3 regions of the Kitasatospora sp. NPDC057940 genome follow, and region 2 is predicted to be linked to each of the others. Evidence: riboswitches for the same ligand, from Rfam matches in the RefSeq annotation. Region 2 holds a riboswitch; each other region holds the start of a gene.
The links. A riboswitch is a leader RNA that binds a small molecule or an ion and turns the genes downstream of it on or off. The one in region 2 is predicted to bind cobalamin.
Positions count from the first base shown of each region.

Region 1: it holds a riboswitch for cobalamin, as region 2 does, so the genes downstream of both, ACFVTF_RS34710 (ABC transporter substrate-binding protein) here and ACFVTF_RS30490 (FecCD family ABC transporter permease) in region 2, are expected to answer to the same signal.
Region 3: it holds a riboswitch for cobalamin, as region 2 does, so the genes downstream of both, ACFVTF_RS07550 (peptidase) here and ACFVTF_RS30490 (FecCD family ABC transporter permease) in region 2, are expected to answer to the same signal.

Region 1 covers NZ_JBHVPH010000037.1:25,008-28,270, forward strand. The annotation lists gene ACFVTF_RS34705 (hypothetical protein) at 228-869, shown strand; cobalamin riboswitch at 981-1,186, shown strand; gene ACFVTF_RS34710 (ABC transporter substrate-binding protein) at 1,281-2,252, shown strand; gene ACFVTF_RS34715 (FecCD family ABC transporter permease) at 2,249-3,263, shown strand, end outside.
Region 2 covers NZ_JBHVPH010000026.1:102,903-106,165, reverse strand. The annotation lists gene ACFVTF_RS30495 (ABC transporter ATP-binding protein) at 1-464, opposite strand, end outside; gene ACFVTF_RS30490 (FecCD family ABC transporter permease) at 464-1,546, opposite strand; cobalamin riboswitch at 1,636-1,775, opposite strand; gene sodN (superoxide dismutase, Ni) at 1,864-2,259, opposite strand; gene sodX (nickel-type superoxide dismutase maturation protease) at 2,483-2,917, shown strand; gene ACFVTF_RS30475 (CGNR zinc finger domain-containing protein) at 2,959-3,263, opposite strand, start outside.
Region 3 covers NZ_JBHVPH010000003.1:380,951-384,213, reverse strand. The annotation lists gene ACFVTF_RS07560 (polysaccharide deacetylase family protein) at 1-786, opposite strand, end outside; gene ACFVTF_RS07555 (winged helix-turn-helix transcriptional regulator) at 899-1,258, shown strand; cobalamin riboswitch at 1,345-1,485, shown strand; gene ACFVTF_RS07550 (peptidase) at 1,585-2,667, shown strand; gene ACFVTF_RS07545 (flagellar hook-length control protein FliK) at 2,687-3,166, shown strand.

The DNA of each region.
Region 1 (3,263 bases), on a different contig from region 2:
CCCTCCGTACCCAGTAACACACGGGCACAGACCGAGTCCCGCGGACTCGCCGCAGCTGCGCTCGCGGCCGCTGAGGAACTGCGACACTTCAAAGCCGCGATCAGGCCTCTGACCTACGGAAACAGCAGTCCTCCAGCCCGGGAGGGCACGAGGGCACAGCGCCGTGGACTTTGAGCGCTGCCCCCAATACCGCCCTCCCCGTCCGGCGCCCGTGTCAGGCTGGGGGAATGCTCTCCGACTCCGCCGCCCCCAACGACTGGCACACCCCGGCCGAACTGGCGCCGCTCGACGGCAACGAGGCCTTCCGCGGCACCGATGCCGGGACGGTGCTGGACTTCTGGCGCTACGCGATGCCCGACTTGCGAACCAACACCACCCGGGGCCTGCTCGCGGAATTCCTGGTCCACCGCGCCGTCGGCGCTGTGGCACGCAACATGGAATGGGACAGCTTCGATGTCCTGACACCTGACGGGCTCAGGATCGAGGTCAAGACCAGCGCCTACCTCCAAGCCTGGGGGCAGCGTCAGCTGTCGGAGATTCGCTTCTCCCGACTGCGCGGACGCACCTGGACTCCCGAGGACGGTGACGCCGCAGAGCAGTCCTACAACGCGGATGTCTACGTCTTCGCCCTCCATACCGCGCTCACCCACGCCGACTACGACCCGCTCGACATTGGCCAGTGGCGCTTCCACGTCGCTTCCCGTGCTCTCGTGGAGGCCACCGGACAAGCCAGCCTGGGCCTTGCTTCCGTACGCCGGCTGTGTGGCGAACCCGTCGACTACGAGGGGCTCGCGGCCCGGATCTCGGCCTGCTCCCTCCAGTCACCCTCAACTGGCGGAGCCACCGAAGCTGCCACCGTCACTGTGTGACAGCGCGCCGGCAGGCCGAACTCACACCTCCGTCAAGGCGCTGCCGCTGCCGGCGCTTCGCGTGGCCGGTGGGCGTCCTCGATCCGGTCGGCACCGACCTGACCACGCCTGATACCTTGCCATCGCCGTGGTGTACGGGAAACCGGTCTGAGTCCGGTGCGGCCCTCGCCACTGTTGCCGCGGAGTTCCGCGGCCCTCGCTGACCGGCTTTTCCAGCGGTCAGGGCCACTGGGCGGGCTGGAAGAGCCGTCCGGGAAGGTCGGCTGCGGCGTGTTGATGCGGAAGCCAGGAGACCGGCCACGGCGCGACATGTTCCACGAGGGTTTTGGAGAACACGTGCCCAGCGGTCTGCTGTATCCGTTTCGATCGATATGTGCCGTTCGTCCCACAGGTCCGATACGTGTCGGCCGGGTGGTCGCGGCCGTCCTGTTCACCGGCGTGCTCGGGGCCTGCACCGGCGCCCCCGCGCCCGCCACGTCCGGCGGGGCGGCCGGAAGTGCCGCGCCGGTCAGCGTGGACAACTGCGGGACCACCGTGACGGTCGGCGCGCCGCCCGCCCGGCTGGTGACGCTCAACGAGGGTGCCACCGAGGTGGCCCTGTCCCTCGGCCTGCAGTCCAGCATGGCCGGTACCGCCTACCTCGACGATTCCGTCCCGGAGAAGTGGAAGGCGGCCTACGACTCCGTCCCGGTGCTCTCCAAGGACTACCCGACGAAGGAGAAGCTCCTCGCGGCCCGTCCCGACTTCCTGTACGCCTCCTACTCCAGCGCGTTCACCGACAAGGTCGCGGGCAGCCGGGACGAGCTGCGCGGCCAGGGCATCCCGTCGTACCTGTCCCCGTTCGGCTGCTCGGACAAGAGCCAGGTGCCGCCGACGACCTGGCAGGCGGTGTGGGGCGAGCTGAACGACGTCGCCAAGGTCTTCGGTGTCACGGAGCGGGCCGCCGCGATCCAGCAGCAGCAGGAGCAGCAGCTCGCCCAGTTCACGGCGACGGCCGCGGGCAAGGGCCTGAAGGTCCTGTGGTACGACTCGGACACCAAGTCGCCGTTCGTCGGTGCCGGCCACGGCGGACCTCAGCTCGTGCTCGATGCCGTGGGCGCCCGCAACGTCTTCGCGGACCTGCCCGGTGGCTGGCAGAACGTGAGCTGGGAGAAGGTCGTCGCGGCGGACCCGGACGCCATCGTGGTCGCGGACGCCGGCTGGGACACGGCCCAGTCCAAGATCGACTACTTGGAGAACGACCCGGTGCTGAGCAAGCTCACCGCCGTGCAGCGCAAGGCTTTCGTGGTGGTGCCGTTCTCGGAGTCGACTCCCGGCGTGCGGCTCGCCGACGGTGCCGCCCGGGTGTCCGCAGGACTGGGCCAGCTGCACCCGGGTTCATGACCACCGAACCCCGCCCCGTCGTGCGGCCCCCCGGTCCGGGCCGCGCGACGGCGGCCCTGGCCATCGGTGCGGCCCTGCTGCTGACCACCGTGCTCCTCGGCCTGGCCGTGGGCTCGCAACCCGAGCCGGTCCGGACGGTGATCGATGTCGTGGCGCGCCGTCTCGGGCTGGGCGGCCAGCACGTCACGCTGCTGGACGACCAGATCGTCTGGCAGTTGCGGCTGCCCCGGGTTCTGGGAGCGGCTGCCACCGGCGCAGGCCTCGCGGTCTGCGGCGCGGTGCTGCAGACCCTGACCGGGAACGACCTGGCCGATCCCTTCCTGCTCGGGATCTCCGACGGAGCCGCCGCCGGCGCGGTCACCGTGATCGTCCTCGGCGTCGGCGTGACCGGCGCCGTGGGCACCGGCGCGGTGGCGACGGCGGCCTTCGCCGGTGCCCTGCTCGCCGCCGTCGTCGTCCTGGCACTGGCCGGCGCCCGCACCCGGTCGCTACCGACCACCCGGACCGTGCTCGCCGGCATCGCGGTGGGGCAGATGTGCGGGGCCTACACCTCGTTCGTCGTCCTGGTCCTCGGGGACCGCAACGCGGCGCGCGGCGTCATGGAGTGGACGCTGGGCTCGGTCGCCGGCGTGCGGTGGCCCACCGCCGTCTTCCTGACCGCGGTCGCGCTGGTCGGTGTCACGGTCCTGGCCTCCTCGGCCCGCGACCTGGACGCCTTCGCCTTCGGCGAGACCGCCGCCCGCTCCCTCGGCGTCCACGTCGAGCGCACCCGCTGGCTCCTCGTCGCCACCGCCGCGCTGGTGACCGCGTGCCTGGTCGCCAACACCGGCGTCATCGGGTTCCTCGGCCTGGTCGTCCCGCACGTGGTCCGACTGGTCTGCGGCCCGCGCCACGCCCTCCTGCTGCCCGTGTCGGCACTGGTGGGTGCGTCCCTCCTGGTGGGCAGCGACATCGTGGCGCGCTCGGTCCTGCCCGACCGGGAGATCCCCGTCGGCGTCATCACGGCCGGGC
Region 2 (3,263 bases):
CGGGCGATCAGCACCCGCTGCTTCTCGCCGCCGGACAGGCTCAGGAAGCCCCGCTCGGCCAACTGCTCGGCGCCGACCCTGCGCAGCGCCTCGGTGCAGCGCGCGTGGTCGTCCGCGCCCGGGCCGCCCAGGACAGGACCCAGACCGCGCCGGTGCGGCAGCCGGCCCATGGCGACCACCTCGGCCACCGTGAAGTCGAACTCGGCGGAGTGCTCCTGGGGGAGTGCGGCCACCCGCCGGGCGGCCTCGCGCGTGGTCAGCGCGTGCAGGTCCGCGCCGTCCAGCCGGACGGCCCCGGCGGCCGGCCGCAGCGCCCGGTAGACGCAGCGCAGCAGCGTCGACTTGCCGCTGCCGTTCGGCCCGACCAGCCCGACCACCTGCCCGGCGGCGGCGTCCAGGGTGACGTCGTGGACCAGCCGGGCGCCGGCCAGCTCGACCGAGACGGAGTCCAGGGCGAGATCCATCAGCGGCCTCCGAAGGAATAGCCGCGACGGCGCATCAGCAGCAGGAAACTGGGCACCCCGAGCACCGCGGTGACCACCCCGACCGGCAGTTCGGCGGGCGCCAGCAGGGTGCGCGAGACGATGTCCACCCAGACCAGCAGCAGCGCCCCGGCGAGCGGCGCGACCAGCAGCACCCGGCGGTGCCCGGCGCCGACCAGCATCCGGGCCAGGTGCGGCACCATCAGCCCGACGAAGCCGATCGCCCCGCTGACGGCCACCACCGTGCCGGTGACGGCGGCGGTCACCACGAACAGCTCGCGGCGCAGCCGGTCCGGGTCCACGCCCAGCGAGGCGGCCGTCTCGTCGCCCATCGCGAGCGCGTCCAGCCGGCCGGCGGCGCAGGCCAGGTACGCCAGGCCGGCCAGCACGGTGGCGGCGGCGATCGGCACCGAGCCCCAGGTGGCGCCGCCGAGGCTGCCGAGCAGCCACATCATGGCGTCCCGGGCGGCCTCGCCGCGGGCGGCCGCGAAGACCATCAGCGCGGTGACGGCGGAGAAGCCGTAGGAGAGCGCGGTGCCGGTGAGCACCAGCCGCAGCGGGGTGAGCCCGTAGGCCGTGCGCGCCGCGAGGTAGACCAGCACCATGGCGACCAGCGCGGAGCCGAACGCGGAGGCCGAGATCGCCCACACCCCGAGCGAGGCGAAGGCGCCGAGCAGCAGCACGGCGTTGGCGCCGACGGCCGCGCCGGAGGAGATGCCGAGCACGAACGGGTCGGCCAGCGCGTTGCGCACCAGGGCCTGGACGGCGACCCCGGTGGCGGCCAGCCCGGCGCCGACCACGGCGGCCAGTACGGCGCGCGGCAGCCGGATCTCCCAGACGATCGCGTAGGCGGCGGCCTCCTCCGCCTCCAGCCGTCCGCCCGTCAGCCCGGCGGCCAGCAGCCGCAGGGCGCGGGGCAGGCCGATCCCGGAGGCGCCCAGCGCCACGCCGCAGAGCAGCGAGAGCAGCAGGGCGGCGGCCAGGCCGACGGCGAGCGGGAGGGCGGGTATTCGGCGGGCGGGCGGGCTCGTTGCGCCACTGCCCGCGGCTGCGGTGCTGCTCACGGTGCGCCTTGCCTCGGGCCGCGGGTGCGCGGGGGAGGCACCGGTCGGGGGCGGGTCCGGGCGCCATCCCCTCGCAGTCCACGGCGAGTTGTCGGGAGTTCAGCGGCCGGGGGCGATCGGGCTGGCGCGGCCACCAGGGCCGCGCTCACCGTTGCGGGTCAGCGCCGGATTCGCACCGGACTTCCCCCTCGGACGCCCTGGCAGCATAACAGCCACAAAGGCTAGGCAACCCTTACCGGGCCCGGATGGGGCGTGGACGCACGACCGCCCCCGTCCGGGCTCGCGGACGGGGGCGGTCGGGTGGCGACGCGTCAGGCTCAGGCCTGCTTGGTCTCCCAGAAGATCTTGTCGACCTCGGCGATCAGGTCCAGCAGGGCCTGGCCGGTGGCGGGGTCGGTGGACGCCTTGGCGGCCGAGGCGGCCTTCAGGGTGTCGTTGATCAGCTGGTGCAGCTGCGGGTACTTCTCGAAGTGCGGGGCCTTGAAGTAGTCGCTCCACAGCACCGAGATGTGGTGCTTGACGGCCTCGGCACGCTGCTCCTTGATGATCAGGGCGCGGGTGCGGAAAGCCGGGTCCTCGTTGGCCTGGTACTTCTCCTGGGTGCCCTTGACCGACTCGGCCTCGATCCGGGCCTGCGCCGGGTCGTACACGCCGCAGGGCAGGTCACAGTGGGCGTGGGCGGTGGCGCGCGGTGCAAACAGACGAGAGAACATGGGAGTCCTTCCTTAGATCGTCTTCCCGCGCCCGAGATTACCCTTCCGCACCCGGGGTTTCGCGATCGGGCGGTGGGCCTAGGGCAAAAGGCGGACCCGGAACCGGGGTAATCCGGACATCGAACGGATCGAACGGGGTGACGGTCCGTACGGCAGACTGGGACCGGGCGGTCCGGGAGGAGGAGTCGTGGCGCGGAGCACGGAACCGGCGGGCGCGGAACCGATGGGCACGGAACCCCGGGGGCGGGGCGGCGGCGCGGTGCCGTTCGGGCTGGTCGACGTGGCGGGCCCGTCGATGGTCCCGACCCTGCGCGAGGGCGACCAGCTGCTGGTGCGCTACGGCGCGCCGATCCGGCCCGGCGCGGTGGTGCTCTTCCGGCACCCCTTCCAGCAGGACCTGCTGGTGGTGAAGCGGGCCGCCGAGCGGCGTCCGAGGGGCTGGTGGCTGCTGTCCGACAACCGGCCGGTGGACAGCGACAGCCGCAGCTACGGCCCGGTCCCGGACGAGCTGGTGCTCGGCCGGGTGCTGCTGCGGCTGCGCCCGCGCCCGGCCTGGCTGGCGCCGGGGCGGCGGCTGGAGCGGCTGCTGCTGGGCACCCGGCTGGCCCGGGTGCCGGGCCTGGCCCGCCGCCTGGGCGTCTGGGCGGACGAGCTCTGACCCTCTGAGCCCTGCCCTGCCCTGCCCGGCCCGGCCAGTGCCTAGCCGGCGGCGCCGAGTGCCGCGGCCTCGGCCTCCTGGCGCTTGCGGGCCCGGTACGCGGCGACGTTGGCGCGGGTCGCGCAGCGGTCCGAGCAGTAGCGGCGGGAGCGGTTGGTCGAGGTGTCCAGGTAGGCGTTGCGGCAGGGCGCGGCCTGGCAGATGCCGAGCCGGTCGGCGCCCAGCTCGGTCAGGTGGACGGCCAGGCCCATGCAGGCGACCGCGCTGAAGTGCGCGGTGGCGGTGGGCGAGTTGTCGGCCAGGTGCAGGTGCCAGCGCGGCCGGCCGGCGTCGTCCAGGTAGTCGT
Region 3 (3,263 bases), on a different contig from region 2:
CAGCTGGGCGTGGGTGGCGACCCAGACGTCGCCGGACTCGCGGATGTGGTCGAGGATCTGGCCGACCATGCCCGCGAGGAGCGGTCGGCCTCCGACGTGGGCGTGGATGGTCAGGTGGAAGACGCCCGGGCCGGGGGCGGCGAGCAGCTGGTTCAGCAGCTCACGGTGAAGGTCGCGGTAGGCGTACGGGCCGGCCGCGGCGTCGCGGACGTCGGAGTGGTCGCTGTGCATGAGGGAGACCAGAGGACCGTGAACGGTGGACAGGACCTGCGGGAGGTCGTGGTCGCCGTGGTCGCCGGTCCAGCGGTAGCCGGCCTCGGCGAGCAGGTCGACCGTGTGCCGCGAACCGGTGGCGCGCGGGCTCATCCACCCCGTCGGGCGAACACCGGTGACCCGGTGAAGGATTTCGGTGCAGCGACGGACGTTGGCCCGCTCGGCATCGACGTCGAGCAGCGCGGGCACCACGTCCTGGGCCCAGGAGTGTGCGGCGATCTCGTGACCCGCCTCGTGCACGGCCTCGACGGTCTCGGGGTGCCGCTCGGCCACCAGTCCACTGACGCCGACGGTGGCAGGCAGGTCACCCAGGACGTCGAGCAGCCGCCGGATGCCGGTGGTGACGCCGTAGTCCGCCCAGGAGGTGCTGTGCGTGTCGTCGATGCCGGACAGCGGCCACGCCGCGGCCATCGGCGCGTAGGCGGGCCAGTGCCCTGGTGACCACAGCTCCAGCGCGACGGTGACCAGCGCGACGACCTTCCGCCCGCCCGGCCATTCGGTCTCTGCCCTCATACGGTTCCCCTGTTCCCCTGTTCCCCTGATCGACGGCTCGACGGCTTCCGCAGTGGACGCTAGTGAGGCGGTAGGTACCTCCGGGTTCCTGGCGGCGGGCTACCGTCGGGTCATGCGTGAGTACTCCGGCAGTGTCTTCCTCGCCGACTGCCCGGCTCGGCTGGCGATCGAGATCATCGCCGACAAGTGGGCGGTGGCCGTGCTGTTCGCGTTGAGCCGGGAACCGTGCAGACACGGCCAGCTGGTCGACCTGATCGGCGGAATCTCGCGGAAGGTGCTGACCCAGACGCTGCGCCGGTTGCAGGGGTACGGCCTGATCGACCGCCACGCCGGGACCGGGAAGGTCGAGTACGCGCTGACGGACCTGGGCCGGACGCTGGTGAAGCCGATCGCCGTGCTGACTCAGTGGGCTCACGAGCACGGCGCGGCCGTGCTGGAATTCCAGGAGTCCCAAGCGGGCCGGTCGCACTGACGGTGTCTCGGTCAGGAGGAGCGCGTCGCGAAGCCGGGTGCGGACCACCGTGATGTGACGCGCGAACCCTTGACCGGATCTTTTCCGTATCGCCATGATGAGCCGTCATGTTGTGACTCCGCCGCTGGGGGAAGTCCGGTCCGAATCCGGCGCTGACCCGCAACGGTAGGCCGCCGACTCCACGTCGGTGGCGAGCCCGAGTACCCGGCGGCGGAGGTGTGTCGTCCCCTCCTCCCGTCGTGGTCTGCGGGCCGGAGCTCCGAGGGCTGCCCGGCTTGTCGCCGCCGTCCTCCGGGCCCCTGCGTGCGGGCCCGGAAAGGCCCACCGTGTCCTCGTTCCGACGCCCCCTGCGCCTCCTCGCGATACCCGCGCTCGCCCTCGCCACCGTCCTCCCGGCGGCCGCTGCCGCCCACGCCGCGCCTGCCGCCGCGACCGCCGCGACCTCGTCCTCGACGATCCGCCCCGACGCCGCCGCGGGCGGCTGGCTGGCCCGTCAGCTCGTCGACGGCGACCACTTCGAGTCCGTCTTCAACGGGACGGCCTACCCCGACCAGGGCCTGACCATCGATGCCGTACTGGCCTTCGCCGCCTCGCGCAGCTCCGACCAGGCCGCCGCGAAGGCCACCGTCTGGCTGGCCAAGCCCGAGATCATCAGCGGCTACCTCGGAGACGGCACCACCGAGGCCTACGCCGGGGCGACCGCCAAGCTGCTGCTCGCCGTCGAGGTGCGCGGCGGGAACCAGACGGCCTTCGGCGGCGTCGACCTGCCGGCCCGGCTGCGCTCGCTCCAGACCGCCGAGGGCCGGTTCTCCGACCGCTCGCAGTGGGGCGACTACAGCAACGCCTTCGGCCAGTCCCTGGCCCTGATCGCCCTGCACCGCACGACCGGTGGCGCCCCGGCCGCGGCCGTCGACTTCCTCGCCAACAGCCAGTGCGCGGACGGCGGTTACCCGATCGCCTTCGGCCAGGCCGCCTGCACCAGCGACCCGGACGCCACCGCGCTCGCCGCCCAGGCCCTCGCCGCCACCGGCCGCACCGCCAAGGCCGAGGCCGGGCTCGGCTGGCTGACCGCCCACCAGAACGCCGACGGCGGCTTCTCGGCCGCCGGGGCCGCCGCGTCCAACGCCAACACCACCGGCCTCGCCACGCAGGCGCTGCTGGCCGGCGGACGCTTCGTGGCCGGCCTCAAGGGCTGGAGCAGCCTGGTCAAGCTCCAGCAGGGCTGCGCCACCGACCCGGCGGTGCGCGGGGCGGTCGCCTACGACGCGACCGGCTTCAACCCGGCCACCGGCGCCCGGGCCACCGCGCAGGCCGTCCTCGGCCTGGCCGGCACCCCGCTGGCCACCCTCTCCGCCGCCGGTGCCCGCCCGGACGCGCCCGTGCCGGCCTGCCCGGCGACCACCCGCTGACCCCGCGAGGAGAGCTCCGATGACCGACACCCCGGCGCCCGCGCGCCCGGCCCGCCGCACCCTCGGCTCGATCGCCGCCGCCGCTGCCCTCACCGCCGGCCTGCTCGGCGTCTCCGCCGTCCAGGCCCCGAAGGCGCAGGCCGCCGCCTGCGACGGCACCACCGGTGTCACCGTCGTGGTCGACTTCACCGCCGTCGGCGGCGGCATCCAGACCGGCTGCGCACCCGGCGACCCGGCCAGCGGCCTGGCCGCGCTGACCGGCGCCGGGTTCGCGTACACCTTCCACCCGCGCTACCCGGGCTTCGTCTGCACCATCAACGCCCTGCCGACGACCTGCACCAACCCCACCGGCAGCGCCTACTGGTCGTACTGGCACGCCCAGCACGGCGGCCCCTGGTCGTACAGCAACCTGGGCGCGGGCAGCTACAACCCGGCACCCGGCGACGTCGAGGGCTGGTCCTTCGGCGCCGGCGCCCAGCCGGGCGTCACCGCGCCCTGACCTCCGGCGACCCCCCGGTGCCCCGGCCCCTCCGGAAGGGGGGCCGGGGCACCGGCGCTTCAGGCTTCGGACGGTGCGGACGCCGCTCGGGACGGGG